2 regions of the Desulfobulbus oralis genome follow, and region 2 is predicted to be linked to the other one. Evidence: riboswitches for the same ligand, from Rfam matches in the RefSeq annotation. Region 2 holds a riboswitch; the other holds the start of a gene.
What was found. A riboswitch is a leader RNA that binds a small molecule or an ion and turns the genes downstream of it on or off. The one in region 2 is predicted to bind cobalamin.
Positions count from the first base shown of each region.

Region 1 (7,152 bases), 870 kb from region 2:
GGCAATCCGTTTGCCTGAAAATGAATCAATTTTATGGCGTTTTCCGGTGGTTTCTGCTCTCGCAGCGGGGCAAGCAGGAGGAAAACAGTTAGCAAAACCCAGAAAATAATGAGTTGCGGCATAGAAATGCTTCCTCAGGTTGGGGTGGAAAATGCGCCTTCGCTCTGGTTACAATTTCATGCATCAAAATACATTTATGCAATGACATGTTATCGAAGTCGTTTTGTTCCTTTTGAATAAAGGTATATTTATATGGAAGGCTCTATTTACATTTTATAGTAAACAAAAAATGTTGCGTTTATATCAGATATGATAAAATAAAGTTATTTAATAGTATTTTTATATTTAAATAGTTACATAAATAATAAATACTAATAATTACTAGATATTTCCAACGAAATTATATCAATTACATTTACATATAGACGATTTTATATCAGCAATGCCTTTAAATATTATTCATCTCTATATACGATTACTGTTTAAATTATAGCGTGACGTTCTTTCATATTAAGAGCAATGGTCGCCATATTGTTGCGCCCGTATTTTTTTGTCATTCTTGTCTATTCACAAAGAGGCGTGATAAATATCGATCATTGTATTGATAATCTCTCGATGGCAAAAAGAGTAAAGTTCACCAACTCGTTCTTGGGGTAAACTTGAGATGGTTTTTTCTGATATTGTATCATTACCAGATTTCTCAGTTTTATATAAAAAAATATGTTCATTATACGGTAGTGAAGAGAGTGAAAATAAAAAATCAAAAAAACTTCCTTTCATTTCAAATTTACATTTAATTATATTATATGAAATAATATTATATAAATATATAAAAATATCATATTCTTCATTTAAAACGATTCTTTTGTTTGTTACATATGATAGTTGTCTTACTTTAGTATATGCAAGAAGTATGCATGTATTTACTGATACAGAAAATGCTAAGGCTGCATATATGCCAGTCTTTTCCTGCATTGGGTATATAACATATATAAATAATAATAAAAGGATAAAATATGTGTCCCTGCTATGGGTTTCTGCAAATCTGAAAATTATTATTTCGTCTTTTTCAAATTCAAACTTCTCTCCATGTTTTTCCTGCGCCAATTTGTCTGTGATTCCTCGTTTCCTCGCTTCCATGTATAATAAGAAACGCAAAACAGAATCGATTATTCTGGCATTCCTGAATGCATCAAGCACTTCCTCATCCGAACTTTGCGCATACCTTTGCTGCAGCTCACGAACGCGCGGCAGCTCGTCAAAGCTGAGCCCCCTTCGTGGCGGCTCATTCCCGAACGCGGACGGAATCCTCCATTTCCCTGGAAACCAACTCATAGAATACCTGCTTTCTGCTCTGCCACAAAATCTCCGGGATGCAGACCCTCTTTGTGCTCCGCCAGATTACCCCGCTGCTTCTGCTTTGACAAGTGCCTGAAAATCCGGCCAGACCTTGCAAAGATCTTTGCCCGGCCTTCAGAAAAGAGCGTAACAGCGTTCCCGGACTTTTTTGGGAAGCCCCTGGCAGGCCATGAGCCATGGCAAACGGCTTTTTATAGCCGCAGAAATGCATCCGGCATATGTGACCAGCCGCAAAATAACTGTCAGTTTCTGAACATTGCCTTTCCCGAAAAGACAGCAAAACAAAGAAAGCGGCACTTCCTCGTACACATTGGGCGCGGCATTGGCCTGAGCGCTGAAGCCGGCTTCGTGCACACGCTGCGGCTCCATGGCGCGCAGACTGGAAGCCTGCGGGGCAATAAAAAAAGGCCCCCTGTCGCTCGAAATGCCGGACCTCTCCCGGACACCCGCATACAAAAGGCCCAGAAGCTCCCGGCCCGCAGCAACAGAAAGATGAACAAAAAAATGCTGAAAATTGACCCAGATCAAGGACAGAGGGCGCGGCCATGTTTAGAATGGCCGCAACGCTGTGAACAACACCCACACTTGACCAACATTTTCCAGGGAGATTCATCATGTTTTGCAATCAGTGCGAACAGACCGCAGGCGGACATGCCTGCACCAAGGCGGGCGTGTGCGGCAAAAAGGAAGATCTGGCGGGCCTGCAGGACCTGCTCATCCACGCGCTGGAAGGCCTGGCGCTCTTTGCCAGGGAGGGCCGGCGGCTGGGCATCGTGGACACGGCGGCTGACCGCTTTACGGTCGAGGCCATTTTTTCCACCCTCACCAATGTGGATTTTGACCCGGAGCGTTTCGTCGAGCTCATCCACAAGGCTGTGGAGCACCGTGAGGCCCTGAAACAGCAGATTGCGGCCAAAGGCGGCAAAACGGACTTTCCGGAGCCGCAGGCCGGCTTTCAGCCCCAGGGCACGACAGCGGACATGGCCAAAACCGGCGCAGACCTGAAACTGCTGGAGACGCTGGACACGGACGAAAACATCCGCTCGCTCAAGCAGACGCTGCTGTTCGGGCTGAAGGGCATCTGCGCCTACGCCGACCACGCGGCCATTCTGGGCCAGAGTGATCCGGAAATCGCGGGCTTCTGCTACGAGTCCCTGTGCGCACTGATGGCCAGGGGTCTGAGCGTGAGCCAGTGCGTGGACGCCGCCATGCAGGCGGGCAGGATCAATCTGCGCGCCATGGAGCTGCTGGACGCGGCCAACACCGGAACCTACGGCCATCCGCAGCCCACCGCCGTGCCCCTGGGGCATCGCAAAAACAAGTGCATCCTCATTTCCGGCCACGACCTGCGCGACCTGGAGCTTCTGCTCGAGCAGAGCGCAGGCAAGGGCATCGACATCTACACCCACGGCGAAATGCTGCCCACCCACGGCTACCCGAAACTGAAGAAGTACCCGCATTTCTACGGCCACTACGGCACGGCCTGGCAGAACCAGCAGAAGGAGATGCCGGCCTTCCCCGGTGCGATTCTCTTCACCACCAACTGCCTGCAGAAGCCGGGCGCCGACTACACCGACCGCCTGTTCACCACCGGACTGGTCGGCTGGCCGGGCGTGAAACACATCGGGCCGGACAAGGACTTTTCACCGGTGATCGAGGCCGCGCTGGCCGCACCCGGCTTCAGCGAGGACCTGGACAAGGGCAGCGTGCTTGTGGGCTTTGCCCGCAATGCGGTTCTGGGCGTGGCGGACAAGGTCATCGCGGGCGTGAAATCCGGCGCGATCCGCCACTTCTTCCTGGTGGGCGGCTGCGACGGCGCCAAGCCGGGCCGCAACTACTACACCCGGCTGGTGGAACTCGTGCCCAAAGACTGCGTGGTGCTGACGCTCGCCTGCGGCAAGTTCCGCTTCTTTGACAAGCAACTGGGGGAGATCGACGGCATCCCGCGCCTTCTGGACGTGGGCCAGTGCAACGACGCCTATTCAGCCATCCAGATCGCGCTGGCTCTGGCCAAGGCCTTCAGCTGTGACGTGAACGAACTGCCACTCTCGATGATTCTTTCGTGGTACGAACAGAAGGCGGTCGCGATCCTGCTGACCCTGCTGTTTCTGGGGGTCAAGGACATCCGCCTGGGGCCCTCGCTCCCGGCTTTCATCACGCCTGCGGTGCTGCAGGTGCTGGTGGACAACTTTGCCATCAAACCCATCGCCGCCAGCCCGGAGGAAGATCTCAAGGCCATTTTGGGATAAAAGCGGGCCGCGAGGCCGCAAAACGAGCGGGGCGGCCGACACCTGCCGGGCCGCCCCATTCTCCAGTCTTCCGGGCCCGCCGCTTTGCACGTTCAAGGAGAACAACACGATGAAAACCATAGATTTGCGAAAAAGCGTCCATGAGATTTGCACGGCATACCCGGAAGTGAAAGCCATCATGGCGGAACTGGGTTTTGCCGAAATTACCGATCCCCTTGTCCTGAACACGATGGGCCGGGTGATGACCCTTCCAAAGGGCGCGGCGCTCAAGAAAGTGCCGCTGGACCGCATTGTGGCGGCCTTTCAGGCCAAAGGCTTCGAGGTGCTGGGCAGGGAAGCAGACCCCGCACCTGCGGACGGGCAAAAGACGGACAGCCGGGCGGAGCTGCTGAAAAGCTATGTCAAGCGCCTGAGCGACGGCGAGGACCTGGAGAGCGTCCGCAAGGACTTTGTCAGTCATTTCAAGGAGGTGGATGCCTCGGAAATCATGCACGCGGAGCAGGAGCTGTTGCGGGACGGCGTACCGCTGGACGAGATGCAGCGCCTCTGCGACGTGCATTCGGCGCTTTTCCACGGCTCGACCCGGGAGGAGCGGAACATCAGGGCTGGCGGGGCGCCCGTTTTGCCGATGTTTCAGGCCGCACCGGCACCGACGCCGGCCACTTCCCAGACCGCCGAGCTGGCCCGGGAAAGCGGCCATCCAGTCAATGTCTTCATGCGGGAAAACGAGGCCATCGGGAAGCACATCAGCATGTTTTACGAGCAGTTGAACGCGGGCGCTGCTTTTGAGACACTGCAGGCCTCCTTTGCCGTCCTGCGCGCCCTCGGCAGCCACTACGCGAAAAAGGGCGACCTCATCTACCCGCTGCTCAAGTCGCGCTACGGCATTTCCGGGCCATCGGAGGTGATGTGGACGGTGGACGACGAAATCCGGGCAGAGATGCGGGCACTGGACAAGGGCGGGCTTCCGGAGAGCGAATGGCGTGAGCGCGCCGGAAAGGTGATTGGCCGCGCGGAGGAAATGATCTTCAAGGAAAACAACATCCTGCTCCCGCTCTGCGTGCAGCACTTTACCGAGGACGAGTGGCGGCAAATGGCGCGCGACCTGCAGGACTACGAGCCCTGCCTCACCCCGGCGATTCCCCTTTGGCAGCGGGCGGAAGACGCGCCCATCTGGAAGGACTCGCCTGCACTGCGCAATGCAGCTGCGGCCGAAGCGGGTGAAATCGTGCTGCCGAGCGGGCACCTCACGGTGGAACAGCTCGGCGCCATGCTGAACACCCTCCCGCTGGAAATCACCTTCGTGGACGCGAACGACATCAACCGCTACTTCAACGAGGGTGAAAAGTTCTTCAAAAGGCCGCTGGCAGCCTTGGACCGGGAAGTCTATCTCTGCCACCCGCCCAAAATCGAGGCCATGGTGCGCCGGCTCATCGCAGATTTCAAAAGCGGCGCCCGCGACACCATGGACGTGTGGATGGAGAAACAGGGCCATTCCTTCCTCGTGCGCTACATGGCGGTGCGCGACCGGAAGGGCCGGTTCATCGGCACCATGGAGTGCGTGCAGCAGATGGATGCGATCAAAAAGCACTTCGTCAAGGGATGATGGACAGCCAGGGCGGCCGTGCGGGCTGCCCCCGGTTCGCAGGGCCGGAAAACCGGGGAGTCCAGATGCTTTTGTTTTTCGGGTCTGCGCCGTAGTTGCATTTCCCGGTTCCATGCCTGTCCTTTCTTGACAGCCTGGAGGAAAACGGGTATGGGGGAATCAACAGGTCGTGATGACGACCCAATGTTTCAGGTGGCCCGTTTCCGCCGGCGCGGACGGGCTGAAAATGGGAACCCGGTGCAAATCCGGGACGGGCCCGCCGCTGTAACCGGGGACGAACATTACAAAAGTCACTGTTGGCCAGATTGATCGGGAGCAACGGGAAGACGTAATGGGAGGATGAGCCGGGAGTCAGAAGACCTGCCTGAAAACAGCACACGCGCCTCCGCGGACAAGAGGCTGCGCGCTTCATTCGAGGAGAAAAGGGCATCCCGGATCGTGCAGACGGTCCGGGTTTTTTTGTCCCTTTTTCCGCGGGTGGCAGTCTCCGAATCGGCCGCTGCAAAGATAGAGAGCCCAACAGCCTGTTCTGTCATGGAATCCATCTCTCTTCGCCGCTATCTGCGTCTTGCCATCCCCTTTATGCTGGCCACCATGACCCAGCCCCTTCTGGGCGCGGTGGACACCGCGGTTGTCGGCCGTCTGGACAGTCCGGTCTTTATCGGCGGCGTAGCGGTCGGCACGGTCATCTTCAACACCATCTACTGGCTTTTCGGCTTTCTCCGGGTCGCGACCTCCGGCTTTTCCGCCCAGAGCCTGGGGCAAAACAGGCCGGAAGACATGGTCTGCTCCTGGCTCCGGCCGCTCTGCATCGCCACGCTGATCGGCCTCACGCTGACCATCTGCCAACTGCCCCTGCACCGGGGCGCAATGGCCATCTACCATGCCGAGCCCGATGTGGCCCGCTGCGCCAGCCAGTACTTTCATATCCTGATCTGGGGCGCCCCCCTGGTGCTGATCCATTATGTCAATCTCGGCTGGCTCATGGGCCGCGGCCTTGTGCGACATGTCCTGGTGCTGCAGATCGGGGCCAATATCCTCAACATTCTTCTGGACCTGCTCTTTGTGCTGGGCCTCCACCTGGCCGTGTCCGGCGTGGCGGCGGCAACCCTGATCGCCCAGATCTTCTCCTTCCTGCTGGGTTGCCATTTTGTACTGAGGCAGATTCCCCGCTCCATGATTGCCCAACACGCCCACAGGATCGGGGATCCTGCCGGGCTCAAAAAAATACTCGCGGTCAACGGCGACTTCTTTATCCGCACCCTCTGCCTGATGACCATGACCAACATCTTTGTCGCCCGGGGCGCGGGCATGGGCTCGGATGTGCTGGCCGCCAACGCCATTCTCTTCCAGTTGCAGTATCTGATGGCCTCGCTCTTCGACGGCCTGGCCAATGCCGCTTCGGTCTTTGCCGGCAGATCTGTGGGCAGCCGGAACCGGGCGGCCTTTTTCGAGAGCAGGAACGTGGCGGCGCGGAGCATGTGCTGGCTGGGCGCGGCGCTGGCGCTGCTCTTGCTGCTTGGCCCCAACCTGATCCTGCGCTGCTTCACCGATCTGGAACAGGTGCTGGGCCTGTGCCGCCAATACATGTTCTATCTGATCCTCTATGTGCCGGCCATGGCTCCCGGTCTGGTCTGGTACGGCCTGTTCTCCGGCGCCACCTGCACGGCGCCCATCCGCAATTCAACGATCGCGGCGCTTTTGATCTTTCTCGTTCTGGTCTTTACGCTCATTCCGCTGCTGCACAATCACGGCCTGTGGATTGCCTTCATTGCCTTCTGCATCGCCCGCTCAGTCATCCTGATCGCTTACTGGAACCGTATGGTTGCGCAGAGCTTCCCCCAAAATCTGCAACCGGCAGGACACGGCACATGATCCAATCCATTTTGCGCAAGATCCCGGAGCTGCTGGTGGTGATGCTGGCCGCCACCCTGGTCA
Region 1 covers NZ_CP021255.1:1,299,806-1,306,957, reverse strand. Annotated here, with positions in the region: gene CAY53_RS12560 (DUF5625 family protein) at 1-122, opposite strand, end outside; gene CAY53_RS12555 (hypothetical protein) at 568-1,335, opposite strand; gene hcp (hydroxylamine reductase) at 1,974-3,608, shown strand; gene CAY53_RS05785 (DUF438 domain-containing protein) at 3,718-5,214, shown strand; cobalamin riboswitch at 5,388-5,596, shown strand; gene CAY53_RS05780 (MATE family efflux transporter) at 5,749-7,089, shown strand; gene CAY53_RS05775 (ABC transporter permease) at 7,086-7,152, shown strand, end outside.
Region 1: it holds a riboswitch for cobalamin, as region 2 does, so the genes downstream of both, CAY53_RS05780 (MATE family efflux transporter) here and CAY53_RS01740 (sigma-54 interaction domain-containing protein) in region 2, are expected to answer to the same signal.

Region 2 (7,152 bases):
CTGGGAAAGGCGAGTTGGCCCTTGTACACGTTTTCGCCGCCCGCCGCCTCGATGAGTTCATTATAGAAGCCGTCACGCCCGATGATGTGGATTTCCATGATGGCACCCAGGTCCTGATACGAGTGCATGACGGCAAAGAGCACGCGGGGGCGTCTTTTGCCTGCGGCCTTTGCCCGCGCCGTCTTCAGCGCCTCGTCAAAGCGGCCGAGGATCGCTTCCGCCTTGGCCTCCTGCCCGGTTGCCGCGCCCAAATCGGCAATGGCCCGGAGCAGACCCGGCAGGGAGCGCGTGTCCAGCAGCAGCACCGGGATGCCCAGTTGCTCCAGAAGAGCTTTGATCGTGGTCTTGTCCACGGGCAGCACGGCCAGATCGGGCCGGATGCGCACGACCGCCTCGAGGTTGACATCGCCAAAGCCGCCCACATGGGGCTTTGCCGCTGCCTCGGGCGGATACCGGCAAAACTGGGTGACGCCCGCCACCTTTGGCCCCAGGCCCAGGGCATAGAGGCTCTCTGTGACGCTCGGGGCGAGCGACACAATGCGTTCGGGCGCGGCAGGCGGAGCGGGCGGCGTGAAGGCGCGCACCAGGGCCTGACGAGCCAGACCCGTCAGCAGCAGCAGGGCCGAAAGGCAAAAGCAGAGAAGCGGTTTGCGCATGTCTGCCTCGGAGCGTCGTGGGCGCCGGTCAAAGGAGGGCCTGCCGCCATGAAGAGCGTCCCTGCGCCGTCACTGCGCGTTTTCCCGGGGCTCTTTTTCGTGACCAGAAAACAGGCCGCGCTCCCGCAGTTTGCGGTAGAGCTTGCTGCGGGAGATGCCCAAGGCCTTGGCGGTCTTGACCTTGTTGCTCGGAGCGCCGTGGGCGCCGGTCAAAGGGGGCCTGCCGCCATGAAGAGCGTCCCTGCGCCGTCACTGCGCGTTTTCCCGGGGCTCTTTTTCGTGACCAGAAAACAGGCCGCGCTCCCGCAGTTTGCGGTAGAGCTTGCTGCGGGAGATGCCCAGGGCCTTGGCGGTCTTGACCTTGTTGTATTGAAAAGTCTCCAGGGTATCCTGCAAAATCTTCCGTTCCGCATGCGCCCCGGCCTCGGCAAGCATGCCCGACACGCCTCCGGCGCCGCCTTGCACCGCTTCCCCGGCCGCGCCGCTTCCCTGGATCTCGCGCACAAAACGTACAGGCAGATGCCGCATGGTCAGGATGTTTTCCCCCTCTTCCAGCGCGTAGACCCCGTAGGTCAGGACATTCTTGAGTTCGCGCACGTTGCCGCGCCAGAAATTCTGCTGGAAGGCCCGCAGCACCTCGTCGTCAAGATAGATGCCGCGCGCCCGCTCCTTGCCCACGCACTGGGAAATGCAGTGGTGCACCAGCATGGGCAGATCGTGAATACGCTCGCGCAGGGGCGGCACGACCAGCTCAAAAACACTCAGACGATGGTAGAGATCCTCACGGAACAGGTGCTGCATCACCATGGCCCGCAAATCCCGGTTGGTCGCGCAGAGCAGCCGGAAATCCGAACGCAGCGCGCCCCTGTGGGCGATCTTCTGGATTTCGCCGCTTTCCAGCACCCGCAGCAGCTTGGCCTGCACCGGCAAGGGCTGCTCGCCGATTTCGTCCAGGAAAATGGTGCCCGTATCGGCCAGCTCAAATTTGCCCTTCATGCCCTCGGCCCTGGCCCCGGTGAAGGCGCCCTTGTCGTAACCGAACAGCTCGGATTCCATGAGTTCATGTGGAATGGCCGCGCAGTTCACGGAGATGAAGGGCCTGTCGGCCCGGGGACTGGCCATGTGCAGGGACTGGGCCACGAGTTCCTTGCCCGTGCCGGACTCGCCGGCAATCAGAATCGGCTCCTGGCTGAGGGCGAAGCGCCGCCCGAGGCGGCGCAGGTTTTTCATGGCCGCGGAACCGCCCACCATGCATTCAAAGGTGCACAGCCCGTTAACGCCCAACTTGCATTGACCGGACCAGGTATTCAGCGTCTGGGCCGCATCCATCAGGGCCAAAACCGCGTCCCGGCCCATCCGGGGCGAAAGGCTGAGCACGAGCACCCCCCGCAGATCGCCTGTACGGCTGACCAAAGGGTAACGCAGGGACACGCCCAACCTGCTGGTGTTCGTCACGCTGGGGCAAATCACCATTTCCTGGGCGCGCAGGCACTCCATCACGCCCCGGTAACCGGTCAGAAAATAGTCGGAGACATGGCGGCCCGCCACATCCTCCGGCAGATCGAACATATCGAGATAGGCCTTGTTGCAGTAGATAAAACGGCCGTTGATGGAGAACAGGGCCAAACCAATGGGCAGGACATGAAAAAAGGGATTGGATTTGGCGCTCTCTATAAAGGTGATGACATCCACGTCACAGATAATGGGCGAGTCTTGCATGACGCCTCCTGTGTCAAGGTTGCAGCCGCCATGAAGGCTCCAGGCACCTGGTATAAACGGCGCACGGCAAAGGCTCGGCGGGCGCTTCCAACTCTCGAAGAGCAAACAAAAAAAGCGGTCTCTCTCCCTGAAAGAGCCCGCTCTCCGTTTTTTTCGCCAGGCTGTTCCAGCCCATCCCTGCAGGCCGGAAAAGATCCTATGACAAGGCAGGTCTTCTGGCTTCCGGATCGATATCCTGCCCGCGTCTGCCCATTTCAGCCGGAACAGTGACTGATGCAATCGTGCGGGTGTATTCCCCGGTTACAGCGGCGGTTCCGCGACGGTTTTACACCGTCTTCCCTTTTCAGCCCCTCTGCAAGGCGCCTTGTGCCTTTATGTTTAACTGGCTGACCGCTGTCTGGCAAGCCTCATTTCAAAAAAGCGCCCTGCGGCACAGGCCCCCCGGGCAGCGGTGGAGCGCCCTGAACCTGCTCCTGCAGGTCATCGGCTTTTTCGACAACAATATCGTGGAGATCCTCCGCAGGCACGACCGGGTGTCGCCGCGCATCAGAATCGTTAGCAATGGCGGCACCCTGTGCGGCAACGCGGTGCAGTACGCCATGCAGCAGTTCACCGGGTCCCGGTCGTCGCGCAAGATCATCATGATGATCACCGACGGCGATGCCAACGACACCGAGGAGTTTCACGATGCCATCGTGCGGGCAAAGCAAGCGGGCCTGGAATTTCTGGGTCTGGGCATTCTGGACGAACACATCACCCGCTACCTCGATGAGGAGGAGTGCTGCGTCATCGAGGACCTGCGCCGGCTCGCGCCGGAAATCTTCCGGATGCTGCGCGCCAGGCTCTGCGGCGGGACGGGGTGGAACCCTTCCGGCACGAACAAGTTCCGGACCTGAAGCCAGCCCTGTCCTCAGCCGCCCCGATAGGCGGCCTGGCGGCCCCGACAGGCCGGCTGCGGACAGAGGCGGCAGTTGTAAAACTTTTTCTCTGTCTCAAAGAAAACGCCCGACTCGCTGTACTCCGGCTTCATCATGAAGCTGGGCAGGAGTGCCACGCCGAGCCTCTCGGGCACCGGGGCCAGGAGCCGGAACAGCTCGCCCTGCTGCTCGATGGGCCAGGCGGCCAGCGAGCCCGGGCTCATGAGCGAGAGCTGCCGCATGCCGTATTCCTGCAGCAGTTTCTCCTCCAGAAGCTTCAGGTACTGGGCGGGCGCAATTTCCCGCAGGAAGGCGGAAACCACCACATCGAACCGGGATTCCAGCCCCAGGGCCCATTCGTGGAGTTCCCTGCCCTCCGTCACCAGATAGGGAAAGACGCGGCCCAGGCCAGCCATATGCTGCACCATGAGCGGACTGGTCAAAATGACGTGGTCCATGCGCATGCGGTCCGCATCCAGGGCCTTGAGCGCGGAGAGTCGGGCCGCCGCCTTCGGGCGGGCCACGTCGACTGCCGCTGCCGCCAGCCTCTCCAAACGCCTGATCAGGGCTGTTTTGCCCTCGAGCTTCAGCTCCTTGACAAGTGCAGGCATATCAAGGCCAAGGGGCACGCCTGCAACGCTTACGATCTGTGCCACGCGCCCGTCCTCCACGCTCTCAGCCCGCCTGACAGGCCGCCTTGCGGTTGCGGCAGTTTGCCTGCGGGCAGAGCCGGCAGTTGTAGTACTTCTGCTCCGTCTCGAAAAAGATGCCGGAGACGCTGTACTCGGGCTTCATCAGGAAGGCGGAACTCAGCGTCAGCTGCAGTTCATCCGGAACCGGGGCCATGAGTTCGAAGAGTTCCGCCTGCTGCTCGATGGGCCAGAGCGCCAGCGAGCCCGGGCTCATAGCGGAAAGCTGCCTGATGCCGTACTGCTCCAGCACCCTGGCCTCCAGGGCGTCCCTGTACTGCAGGACGGTCTTTTCCCGCAACGCGCTGGCCAGCATCCGATCGAAGACCGAGCCGAGCGCCTCGCTCCAGGCGGCCAGCTCCGGCCCTTCCGTGGCCAGATACGGGAAGGCCCGGGCCAACTGCCCCATGTTTCTGACCATAAGCGCACTGGTAAAAATCACATCGCCGATCTTCGTATGCTCACCGTCCACCACAGCCAGCGGAAACAGCCTGGCCACGCCCTGCGGCCTGGCCAGGGACCTGACTTCCCCGGCCAGCTTTTCCAGGCGCTTCATAAAGGCCGGCCTGCTGTCGATACGCAGGCTCCTGCCGAGAGCGGGCAGGTCAAAGCTCAGCGGCAGCCCTGCCACCACAACACTGTCCTGCAAGGCCATCTTCAGTCCTCCCTGGCGGTATCGAGCTTTAAGGAGCAGCTCTGGAATCCTGTATGCAATATCCATACAAAGCAGGCGCGCAACGCAGGTGCGGGCATCATCCGGCACTGTCAACAATACGGAGAAAAGAGGCGCCAATGCGCTGCCTTCGGGCCTGGTTCCGGCGCGCATGGGGCCGGAACCAGCCGCTGCACACAGGGATACCCAGAGTGTAATCGTTTGGCGACATGTTTTTTCAAGGGCCTCGATACAGTACAATTGCCCGTAACTTCCGGATAAAAAGGCAGAGCGCCCGGAACAGGCGGCCTTCGGCACCGGGACAGTGCGTCCGGAAATGAAACACAATGTCTCTTCTGTCCCGATCCAGAGACAGGCCGCCGGACAGCCAAAAGCATCGCCGCTCCGGCGACTGGCGCTGGCAAAGAGCGCATCCGGCGGGTATGGTAGAGCGCAGCCGGGCCGGGAGCCCGGCATACAATGGCGTCACGAGCAAACGCCGGACAGCCCTGAGCATGAGGACGGCTATGAACCCAGAAGAGCACGGCGGCGATTTACGTGGCATGGCAGCCATCTCCGGGAGGGAACCAGGGGCATTGCTGGATTTCAGCGTGAACATCCGGCCCGAGGGCCCGCCGGAATTCCTGTTTGCGGCCATGCTGAGGGCGCGTGCCACCCTGAGCGCCTATCCCTCGCCCCACGCCGAGGAGGCCCTGGAGGCCGCCGCGCACCATCACGGCATTCCGGCCGCCCGTTTTCTTTTCGGCAACGGCAGCAACGAACTCATCCATGCCTGTGCCCGCATGCTCAAAAAACGGGGCGTGCCCGCTGTCTGCATCGTGGAACCGGCCTTCAGCGAGTACGCACTGGCCTGCCGCCGCGCCGGACTGGAACTCTGCCACGTCTGGGGCGGTCTCGCCCGGGCCAAAGGCTCAGGCCCTGCCAACGAAGATGGGGGACTCGCCCGGCTGCTCGCCAGTGCACCGTCCGGGGCAGCGGTCTTTCTCGCCAACCCCGGCAACCCCTCGGGCATCTTCCGCAATCCGGACGAATATCTGGCCTGCATGCGCCGGCGCCCGGATCTGCTCTGGATTGTGGACGAAGCCTTTGTCGAGTACGCCGGGCCAGAGGCAGACTGTTCCCTTGTGCGCCGGGCGCCGGAAAACAGCCTGGTGCTGCGCTCCTTGACCAAGTTCTACGCCGTGCCGGGTCTGCGTATCGGCTATCTGGCCGCTGCCCCGGAACTGATCGCGGCCCTGCGCGCCGAAATCCCCATCTGGAACCTCAACGCCTTTGCCCTTGCCGCAGCCGTCGCGGCCCTGACGGACCGCTCCGGTTTTGCGGAGCAGTGCCGCCGGGAGAACGCCGCCCGCCGCGACGATCTCGCCAGGCGTCTGGCCGCCTTGCGCGGCGCCGAGGTTTTTCCTTCCGCAGCCAATTACCTGCTCTTCCGCCTGCCAAAAGCGCCCCGGGATCTGCGCGAGCTCCTGCTCCGCCGCTTTGGCATCGCCCTGCGGGCCTGCGCCAACTATCACGGACTGGAAGACGGCACCTGGTTTCGCGCCGCCGTCCGCCTCCCCGAGGAGCACCTGCGCCTGGTCAGCGCCCTGCGCGCGGTTCTCTCCGGCAGGGCCAGCGTGCGTCCCGCGCCCGCCGGAGCAGCCGTTCCCGCCCTCATGCTGCAGGGCACGACTTCGGATGCAGGCAAAAGCGTTCTGGCCGCCGCGTACTGCCGCATTTTTCTGCAGGACGGCTACAGCGTCTGCCCCTTCAAGGCGCAGAACATGGCGCTCAATTCCGGGGTCAGCCCGGCGGGCGAGGAGATGGGCCGCGCCCAGTTGCTGCAGGCCCAGGCCGCCCGCGTCACCCCGGACGCGCGCATGAACCCCATCCTGATCAAGCCGCACGGCGGCGGCATGGCGCAGCTCGTCGTGCGCGGGGTCTCCACCGGCCACATGCCCATTCTGGAATACGGCAGCAAAACGGACGAACTCTGGCGCACGGTCACCAGGGCCTACGACGAACTCGCCCATGGCCGCGACCTCATGGTGCTGGAGGGCGCGGGCGGCGCCGGCGAGGTCAACCTGAAAAAACACGATATCGTGAACATGCGCATGGCCCGCTATGCAGGGGCACGGGTGCTGCTCGTGGGCGACATCGAGCGCGGCGGCGTATACGCCTCCCTGCTCGGCACCTGGATGACCTTCACCGATGCCGAGCGCCGTCAGCTCCTGGGCTATATCGTCAACCGCTTCCGGGGCACGCCTTCGGTCCTGGGCCCGGCACACGACTACCTCCTGGAGCATACCGGACTGCCCGTTCTGGGCGTCATTCCCTATCTGAGCGATCTCGTGCTGCCAAAAGAAGACACGGCCAGCCTGTCCCGGCAGGAAAACGGCGCTGCGGCCGGGCCGGAAACCCTGGACATCGCTGTGCTCATGCTGTCCGGCATCTCCAATTTCACGGATTTCCAGCCCTTCGAGACGGAACCCAACCTGCGCCTGCGCTACATCCGCAGC
Region 2 covers NZ_CP021255.1:424,950-432,101, forward strand. Annotated here, with positions in the region: gene CAY53_RS01730 (ABC transporter substrate-binding protein) at 1-656, opposite strand, end outside; gene CAY53_RS01735 (helix-turn-helix domain-containing protein) at 726-869, opposite strand; gene CAY53_RS01740 (sigma-54 interaction domain-containing protein) at 906-2,375, opposite strand; cobalamin riboswitch at 2,564-2,757, opposite strand; gene CAY53_RS01745 (VWA domain-containing protein) at 2,750-3,271, shown strand; gene CAY53_RS01750 (hypothetical protein) at 3,286-3,948, opposite strand; gene CAY53_RS01755 (vitamin B12 dependent-methionine synthase activation domain-containing protein) at 3,968-4,636, opposite strand; gene CAY53_RS01760 (cobyric acid synthase) at 5,161-7,152, shown strand, end outside.